DNA from 2 places in the Bacillus sp. CPT56D-587-MTF genome. Region 1 is predicted to be linked to the other one. Evidence: riboswitches for the same ligand, from Rfam matches in the RefSeq annotation. Region 1 holds a riboswitch; the other holds the start of a gene.
The links. Region 1 has a riboswitch for S-adenosylmethionine ahead of AC3WVZ_RS11585 (ECF-type riboflavin transporter substrate-binding protein). Riboswitches for the same ligand answer to the same signal wherever they lie in the genome.
Positions count from the first base shown of each region.

Region 2: it holds a riboswitch for S-adenosylmethionine, as region 1 does, so the genes downstream of both, AC3WVZ_RS14725 (hypothetical protein) here and AC3WVZ_RS11585 (ECF-type riboflavin transporter substrate-binding protein) in region 1, are expected to answer to the same signal.

Region 1 is NZ_JBYTEF010000001.1:2,272,086-2,276,765, forward strand. Features, by position in the region: gene AC3WVZ_RS11575 (macrolide family glycosyltransferase) at 1-915, shown strand, start outside; gene AC3WVZ_RS11580 (aspartate/glutamate racemase family protein) at 1,006-1,686, opposite strand; SAM riboswitch class I at 1,841-1,956, shown strand; gene AC3WVZ_RS11585 (ECF-type riboflavin transporter substrate-binding protein) at 2,097-2,645, shown strand; gene AC3WVZ_RS11590 (ABC transporter ATP-binding protein) at 2,656-4,356, shown strand; gene AC3WVZ_RS11595 (energy-coupling factor transporter transmembrane component T family protein) at 4,349-4,680, shown strand, end outside.
Region 2 is NZ_JBYTEF010000001.1:2,860,256-2,864,935, forward strand. Features, by position in the region: gene AC3WVZ_RS14705 (short-chain fatty acid transporter) at 1-307, shown strand, start outside; gene AC3WVZ_RS14710 (hypothetical protein) at 348-701, opposite strand; gene AC3WVZ_RS14715 (NAD(P)H-dependent oxidoreductase) at 698-1,273, opposite strand; gene AC3WVZ_RS14720 (SWIM zinc finger family protein) at 1,297-1,686, opposite strand; gene AC3WVZ_RS14725 (hypothetical protein) at 1,949-2,206, opposite strand; SAM riboswitch class I at 2,307-2,405, opposite strand; gene AC3WVZ_RS14730 (hypothetical protein) at 2,564-2,755, shown strand; gene AC3WVZ_RS14735 (YwiC-like family protein) at 2,786-3,508, opposite strand; gene AC3WVZ_RS14740 (ECF transporter S component) at 3,691-4,392, opposite strand; gene AC3WVZ_RS14745 (ABC transporter ATP-binding protein) at 4,365-4,680, opposite strand, start outside.

The DNA of each region.
Region 1 (4,680 bases):
TTATATGAAAGTATAAAATTTGATTTCGTAATTTATGATATATTTGGCGCAGGAGAGTTAGTAAAGGAATATTTACAAGTTCCAGGTGTAGTGTCCTCACCTATATTTTTAATTCCGCCAGAATTTTTGAAGACATTACCTTTTCATCCAAATGCAGATATGCCATTTCAACCAGAGGAAATCTCTGAAAAATTACTAAATCAGATGGAACATAAATTTGGAGTAAAACCAAAGAATAATCTTCAATTTATGAATAATAAGGGTGATGTTTGTCTCGTATACACAAGTCGTTATTTCCAACCTAATAGCGAATCGTTCGGGGAAAATAACATTTTTATTGGACCGAGTATTTCAAAGCGTAAAACAAATATAAAGTTTCCACTGGAATCACTTAAAGAAAAGAAAGTTATTTATATTTCAATGGGAACACTGCTTGAAGGACTCGAACCATTCTTTAATACTTGTATTGATACTTTTTCAGATTTTGATGGGATAGTTGTAATGGCAATTGGTGATAGAAATGATATTTCTAAAATTAAGGAAGCACCAGATAATTTTATAATTGCTCCATACGTACCTCAATCAGAAATATTAAATGAAGCAGATGTTTTTATTACACATGGCGGTATGAATAGTGTACACGATGCCATTCATTATAATGTCCCATTTGTAATAATACCGCATGATAAAGATCAGCCAATGATAGCGCAAAGATTAACTGAGCTTGAAGCGGCACATAGATTATTGAAAGAACATGTTAATGTACACACTTTAAAAGAGGCCGTAACAGATGTACTTTCAAATGAAAAGTATAAATATGGTATAAGAAAACTTAATGATAGCTTTTTAGAATGTGGTGGTTCAAAAGAAGCGATTGCAGTTATTGAATCTCTTTTAAATAAAGTAAAACTTTAATTGGTGGGGCTTTACTGCCTGCAAATAGCGGGATAATTAGTCGTAACTGTATACAAGCATAGAGGTTCTCACCTTTATGCTTGTGTATTCTTATCCAGCAAATTGTACAGCAGTATTTGCATGTAAAAAAGCAGTATCAAAAACGGGAACAGTAAGATCATTTTGGGAGATGAGTAAAGGTATTTCAGTGCAGCCTAATAATACACCTTCAGCGCCGTTTTGAATTAATGATTTTGTAATTTGTAATAACCTTTTTTTAGATGTTTCTGAAATGATCCCTCTACTTAATTCATCTAATATGACATGGTGGATAAAAGTTCTTTCCTCGTCATTTGGGATAATTGTCTCAATGTTATATTTCGCTAATCGTGATTTATAGAAATCTTGCTCCATCGTTTGTTTTGTTCCTAATAGTCCGATACGTTTTATATTCTGTTCTACCATTTCTTTAGCACTTACATCACCAATGTGAAGAAGCGGGATAGATATTGCTTGTTCTACCTCCTCGGCAAATAGATGTACAGTATTTGAACACATTAATAAACATTCAGCCCCAGATTTTTCAACTTTCTTTGCAACTGTAACTAGTTCATTTTTCACTTCTTCATATTGATGGTTTTGTAATAAAGTAGTTACTTCACCAAAGTCCATACTATATAAAATTAGCTTCGCATTTTGATCGTATTGAGAGAGTGTAAGTGTATTAATATGTTTATAGTATAATGATGTAGATTCCCAACTTAATCCTCCAATCAAACCAATAACTTTCATAATGCATTCCTCCCCGAAACGATTTTGAATTCATTATTTCATAATTCCGATAAGAATACAATGATTTAAATGCGCTATTTAATAAAAAATAAAAATAGTAAGAAAAGTGTTGAAATTTACATTCTTTAGTGCCATAATACGAATTACAAATTAATACTTATCCAGAGAGGTGGAGGGAACGGCCCTAAGAAACCTCAGCAACCCCTATGCAATTTTATAGGAAGGTGCTAATTCCGCAGAGGACACGATGTGTTTTTTGAAAGATAGGAGGATTCTTGAAAGTGAAAGAAAGTGACCTCTTATGTAAGAGGTCATTTTTTTGTTGTATAGAAAGGGAGTGTCGATGCATAATTCATTTTTAAATTAAATATAGAGTAATAAAAGTTGACTAATATGAGAGGGGAATTGTCATGAATAAATTATCAACAAAGTTAGTAGTAGCAATCGGTATTGGAGCAGCATTATACGGGATATTAGGACTTTGGGGATTTTCTATTGCACCGAATACATTTATTAAACCAGCATTAGCTATATTAACTGTTTTTGGAGCATTATTTGGTCCAGTGGCAGGACTGTTAATCGGACTTATCGGTCATACCGTAACAGATACGATTGCTGGATGGGGTATTTGGTGGGGATGGGTTATTAGTTCAGGAATTATTGGTTTTTCAATGGGGCTTATTCAAAAAAGAGTTGGTTTTAGTGTGAAAAACGGGTCGTTTAACAAGGGGGATATTTCTTATTTAGCAATTACTGGGCTAGTTGGTATTGTCATTGCTATTATATTTGCTGGGGCATTCGATATTATTGTGATGGGAGAACCATTTGACAAAATTGTTATACAAGTATTAGGAGCAACAATTTCCGATGTCATCGTTTTCTTAGTACTTGGATTGCCACTTACAATTGGTTTGGCGAAATCCAATAAGAAACATACACATTTAAAAATTGAAAAGTAGGGATGTTAACATGCAACCAATTATTTCGTTTGAACAATTCACCTTTCAATATGGGCATGCTGCGCAGCCTACTTTAAGTGATATTACCTTTCATATATACCCTGGGGAAAAAGTGCTAATTGCTGGACGAAGTGGTTCAGGAAAGTCGACATTAGCTCATTGTATAAATGGGCTAATCCCATTTTCTTACGAAGGGAATAGCACAGGTAACGTTTTAATTGCCGGTAAAGACCCAAGGGAAGGAAGTATTTTTGAACAAAGTAAACAGGTAGGAACAATTTTACAAGATCAAGATGCTCAATTTATTGGTCTGACAGTAGAAGAAGATGTAGCTTTTTATTTAGAAAATGAATGTGTAAAGCAAGATAACATGAAAAAGATTGTTTCGGACTCATTAAGAAAGGTGAAGATGCATACGTTTCATAAACAAAGTCCACATGAATTATCAGGAGGTCAAAAGCAAACAGTTTCTCTTGCTGGTTTATTAACAACAAATGCGGATATATTATTGTTCGATGAACCATTAGCGAACTTAGATCCACTAAGCGCCATACATACGATAGAACTTATGAAAGATATACATGAGCAGTATAATAAAACGATTGTTATTATCGAACATAGGATAGAAGAAATTTTAAAACTGGATTTAGACAAAGTTATATTAATTGATGAAGGTAAAGTCATTGCGATGGGAACACCAAAAGAAATCTTAGCGTCAAATATATTACCACGTATTGGCTTAAGAGAGCCTATTTACATCGAAGCATTAAAGAGATTACACTTTGATTGTAATAATGACGTAATATATCCAATGGAAAACCTTCAAAAAGAAAAGGTAAGCAACGTTATAAAAGAGTGGATGGAGAAACAAGTCATATTAGAAAGGAATGCTAAAAACAAGGAATTACTTAAAGTGGAGAATTTATCATTTTCATACCCTAATAAACAAAAAGTATTAGAAAATGTAAACCTTTTAATATATGAAGGAGAAATTGTGGCACTGTTAGGACATAATGGAGCAGGGAAATCCACATTAGCTCATAGTCTTATAGGTATAAACAAAATGAAAAATGGGAAAATTGCGTTAAAAGGTGAAGATATTAGTTCTTGGTCTATTCGTAAACGTGGGGAAATCATATCTTACGTGATGCAAAATCCAAATCATATGATTACACAGCCTACTGTTTTTGAAGAAGTTTCATTTACATTAACATTACATAATTTTTCTAAGGAAGAAATTAAGAATAAAGTAGAAGGGATTTTAAAAATTTGTGGCTTATATCCATTTCGTAATTGGCCAATTCAAGCACTAAGCTATGGGCAAAAAAAGAGACTAACAATCGCATCTGTATTAACAACAAATCCTAAGCTTATCATATTAGATGAACCGACAGCGGGACAAGATTATTATCATTATAAACAATTTATGTCGTTTATTAAAAACCTAGCTAAAAAGGGAATTTCATTTGTTGTTATCACTCACGATATGAATCTCGCGCTAGAATATACAGACCGTGCAGTAGTTCTACATGAAGGGAAAATTATTGCGGATAACACAGTGTTTGATGTATTAGGCAATCAAGAAACGTTACAAAGAGCCAACTTAAGAGAGAGTTCTTTAACCAAGCTTATTAAATTTAGTGGGATTGCATGTCCAGAAAAATTTATGGAGCTTTATTTAGACAGTACTAGGAGGGAGGAAGGTGCATAGTACATATTTTCATCGTATGGATGGGGTAGTGAAATTGTTTTTATTTATTTTTTGTATGACGCTTACTTTTTTGTTTTTTGATTTTCGGGTGTTGCTAATATTATTTATTATTGGGTGTATCGGACTCAGCATTGCTAAAATTCCATTTCGTAAAATTTTAATTGTTTTTAGTGTCATATTTACATTTAGTTTATTAAACTCTGTCATGATTTTATTTATTACACCAACTCATGGATCTGAATTAACTGAATCATATACCGCGTTTTTACATGTTGGATATGCAACGATTACATATGAAACATTATTTTATGCAGCTACACTTTC
Region 2 (4,680 bases), 590 kb from region 1:
ATCAACTTTCCCGCTCTTTACTTTTTTAAGTGCTGGTATCGTTAATATTTTCGTTCCATCTGGTGGCGGTCAATGGGCTGTGCAAGCACCAATTATGATTCCAGCTGGCGCTGAACTTGGTGTACCTGCTGCAAAAACAGCAATGGCAATTGCATGGGGCGATGCTTGGACGAATTTAATTCAACCTTTCTGGGCATTACCAGCATTAGCGATAGCTGGTTTAGGTGCTCGTGACATTATGGGATTTTGTGTTGTGAACTTACTATATGCGGGTTTTATCATTAGTCTATGTTTCTTATTTATTTAAACAAAAAGCTAGTTTTATACTAGCTTTTTTACATAATAAATCACTTATTTCCCACGCAATTTATAATCTTCTCCCACTCTAACTCCGTAAGATGTAATGACTCAAATGCAAAAAAATCTTCGCAAATTTTTCCGATCAGGTGTGGATGTTCCCTCAAAAAATTCCACTGTAACGCTTTAGGAAGAAAATATGTTTCATATTCTTTACTTCCCCTTACTACCTGATCAACTTCTCTTTCACAAATTCCTCTTATTAAATAATCATTTCTTAACTCTATTTGAATTTGCTGAAATGTTTCGCTGCATTTTTTCAATTGAAGTAAACACGTAACATACTTCCGAAAAAGTTCGCCATCATACTGAACACAGTTTATAATACGATCGACTTCATTCATAATGCACGAGCCTTTTCTTCTATTTGTAATAACCATTTCTCACGCTTTGATACTTTACTCGTTTTCACAGATTGAAACACTGACCGTTTTATATCGCGAATGCCACAAAAACGTAAAATACCTCTCTTCATCATAATCCAATCTGCTGATCGATATAACAATGCGACGTACCATAGAGGCGAGTCTAACGTATTAATAACCCATGCTTTTTTCCCTTGCAATAATCCTTTCGGCAGAGCCCCTTCATATTTATAAGCAAATCCAGCTACGAAAATACGATCGATAAATCCTTTTAAAATTGCTGGCATCCCCCACCACCATATTGGATAGATGAATAGAAGTGTATCTGCTTCTTCTACTAACGTTCTATACCGAGCTGTTTCCTCTTCATTTACTAAATCGCGTCTTTTCTTCTCTTCATTAAATACGAGGACTGGATCAAATTGTTCTTTGTATAAATCAAGTACGGTAACTGAATGATTTGTTTCCTGTAGTCCTTTTTGCACATGATTGAAAATCGCCGCGTTAAAACTTGAAGGGTTAGGATGAGCATATATAATTAGTACGTTCACTACAAAACAACTCCCTCTATACGTTAAAGTTTCTCCTTCTTTAATAACTTCTCTACAATTTGTACGTTTTTCGAACTTTGCAACAATCGATTTAATAATATAAGTAACTCTTCTTTTTCTAAATCTTTCAGTTTCTCTTTAACTGCACTCTCACCAGCACCTTGCATATCATAAACAACTGCCGCCATATGTTTACAATAATTTTCATAGGGACACTCACAGTTACTTTCTGAAAAATCTTCGAGATCGATAACTACTTCATAATCCCCTGCATTTCCAGTAACGAAAGCAAACACTTTTTTATCTTGTATTTCAACATCTTCTACATGCCCATCTTCATAATATTCATATCCCTTATCTACAATGTACTTTGGGATCCATTTCGTTATATCTTTTAATAAGTAAGCGTACATAATTGTACCCCTTCCTTTAATTCCCTTTTGACTTCAAAAATCCTGCATGTTATTCTAATTACTGTTAAGTAGCAAGTCTACGTGACAAAACGACTGACACCTATTCGGCGAAGGTGTCTCTTTTCATTTGCAGCCGATATGAATTGCCTCTTTCAGGCACATTCAATTTTTGACACTACACACTCAACACCATTCCCTGTATCAGGCTGCTTTAGCAGTCTTTTACTCTACATACTCCGTTATTTTAAGAAAAAAAGAGAGCTTAGCTCCCTTTTCTCGCCTTATACAATACCCCTTTTTCAGCATAGAGATATTCATCAGCTAATGTAATTTTCCCATCCAGTTTTAGTTCGTCTAATAATCTTGATAAATAAAATTGATGCAACATCTTTTTCGTGAATTTTCCTTCATGATGCGAAACGATATGTTCTTGAATATCTAACAATGATATCGGCTTATCTTGCTCTATCATATATTCATAAACTGTACTACGCAGTTTTACGTATTTTTCGAGTGTCACAGTAATGCGCAACCCCTTTCTTCTTAATATAAATTTTCGTAATCGGTTTTTTTGCAATAAAAAAACCTCTCCGATAAGAAGAAGTTACGTATATATCTTCGTCTTATCTCCCAGAACAAATATGTTCTGCTGGAATTAGCACCTGCATCGCGGTTGCTGGGTTTCATCGGGCCAGTCCCTCCACCTCTCTGGATAAGAAAATATTCACTTAATTCTTACTATACGTAATTCCACTTTAATTGTCAAACAAATATAATAAATATAATAAATATAATAAATATAATAAATATAACAAATTATATTTTCTTCCTTACTGTTCATACTACCCATATACGAACATGCAAGGAGGATTATGAAATGCATCAAAATGCTCGCGGATATGTACAAGATTCTTTTCAATCATTACAAGAAGCTAAAAATTGTTTAGAAGAAGCGCTCGAAACAGTTGAAAAAGATTTTAATCGCGCTCGTATTGAACAATCACTTTATGCTGTTGAACAAGCTATTCAACGTTGCGAGTACACCGTTCACATTTTAGAAAAAGATTAAAAACTTCCCATCAATTGATGGGAAGTTTTTTCAAATGGCATACTTCATAATTATTGCCGTTATGATTAAAAAATATACAGAATTAGCAATTTCTAAAATTCCTACTTTTTTAATAGAAATTTTTTTGCCATACAACACAATTGCTCGAATGACACTTGGTATAAAAATAAGAGAACACCACGGATTAATCACAAATATGATTATCGTTAATACGATATGATATCCCCAAGATATAAGACGATACTTCGGGTTATTTTTTTCACGAATCATCGTTTTCACATAGAACGTACTACCTAAAAAGTATAAAAATGAAATAAGCGCAATGAATAATGCTGTATGATCGATTTGCTTCATTGAAAAGGAATAACTAATTAACCCACCGATACAAAACACAATAATCGCACAAATATCATTTAATAGTGCTCTTTCATTTTTTTGACGAGCGTAATACATATTCACTATAAATAATGGAATCATTACTATTACGAATAAAAGAATTCGCCACTCATATAATAAAGAAATCATCCCAAATAGGAACGCAATAAGAAAATAAATAATGGAAACTTGTAAAAACTCTTTTTTTCGTCTTTGCTTTATGTACGTAAGAAATGGGTACGTAGCTAAATAGATAAAGAACCACGCTAAAAACAATGGAATATGATAAATAGTAGGTTTCCCAAGTATGACACTTAATAAAAAAGGAATAACAAGCATGGCCCATGCACCATGTTGCTTCGGAATAACTAACTTCATTAACTATACACCTCCCTTTTGAAAAAAGTTCTCACCTACAATTATACAAATAATTTTATATAATAGCGGATGCATATTGAATCGATTTTTTGACAAAAAAATGCTCCTTACATTATGTAAGAAGCATGAAAGAGGCAAACGAATATGTAAGTCGCGACCCTACCTTATATGAGTATGCTTTTCTATGTCACGTTATGCTCATCTAATATACCGTATTTCTTTTTAAATCTTGTAAGAATCGTAATCCATGAAGTACTAAATAGTAATAAGAAAATAACATTCGAAATCGCATGGCTCAAATCAAAGTAAAAACTTGCGATATAATACGAAATGACAGTTTCCCATGTTGCTTCTCGTATAAAACCGAGAAGGCCCCAGAAATTCATAATCCAGCCAAATAAAAAGCCAACAATTACTCCGTAAAGAAGTCTTCCCCATAGCTTTTTCATAAAAAATGTATTACGAAGTAAACCTGCTATAAAACCAATCATGCCCCACGAAAACATTTGCCACGGTGTCCATGGACCTTGTCCTAAAAAAATATTAGATACGATTGCTGCTGTAGCACCAATCATAAAACCAGTTTCACTTCCAAATACAATTGCAGAAACGATAATGACAAAAGAAGTTGGTTGTACACTTGGTAAAATAGAAAATGGCACCCGGCTTACTGCTGCAATTGCCGCTAATACAGCAACGAGAACAATTTCACGTGAAACAAACGCCTTTCTTTCAAAACGGATATAGAAAGGTAACATAATAACCGCTAATAGAAACAAACTACTTAACATGTAATAACCGTCCATAACAAGTGTCGTAAAGAGTAATGTGCCGATTATTACTGCAAAGATACATATTATGAATGCAACATATTGTTTGGACAAGCTTCGTACACATCCTCCCACGTTAATGCATATGGCAATTCTTTTCGAATGAATCGATTAATAGATGTTGTATAAAAGAAGTTGCCGCTAAAAAATTCTTTCGGTGCATCATTCATAATGACTGTTCCATCAAATAACATCATACATTGATCCACGTATTTCGCTGCAAACTCAATATCATGCGTTGCCATTACAATTGTTGTACCTTCTTTTTGCAGCTTCCTAAATAGTTCTCCTACTCTTTCTTTCTTCCATGGATCCAATCCCTTTGTCGGTTCATCAAGTAAT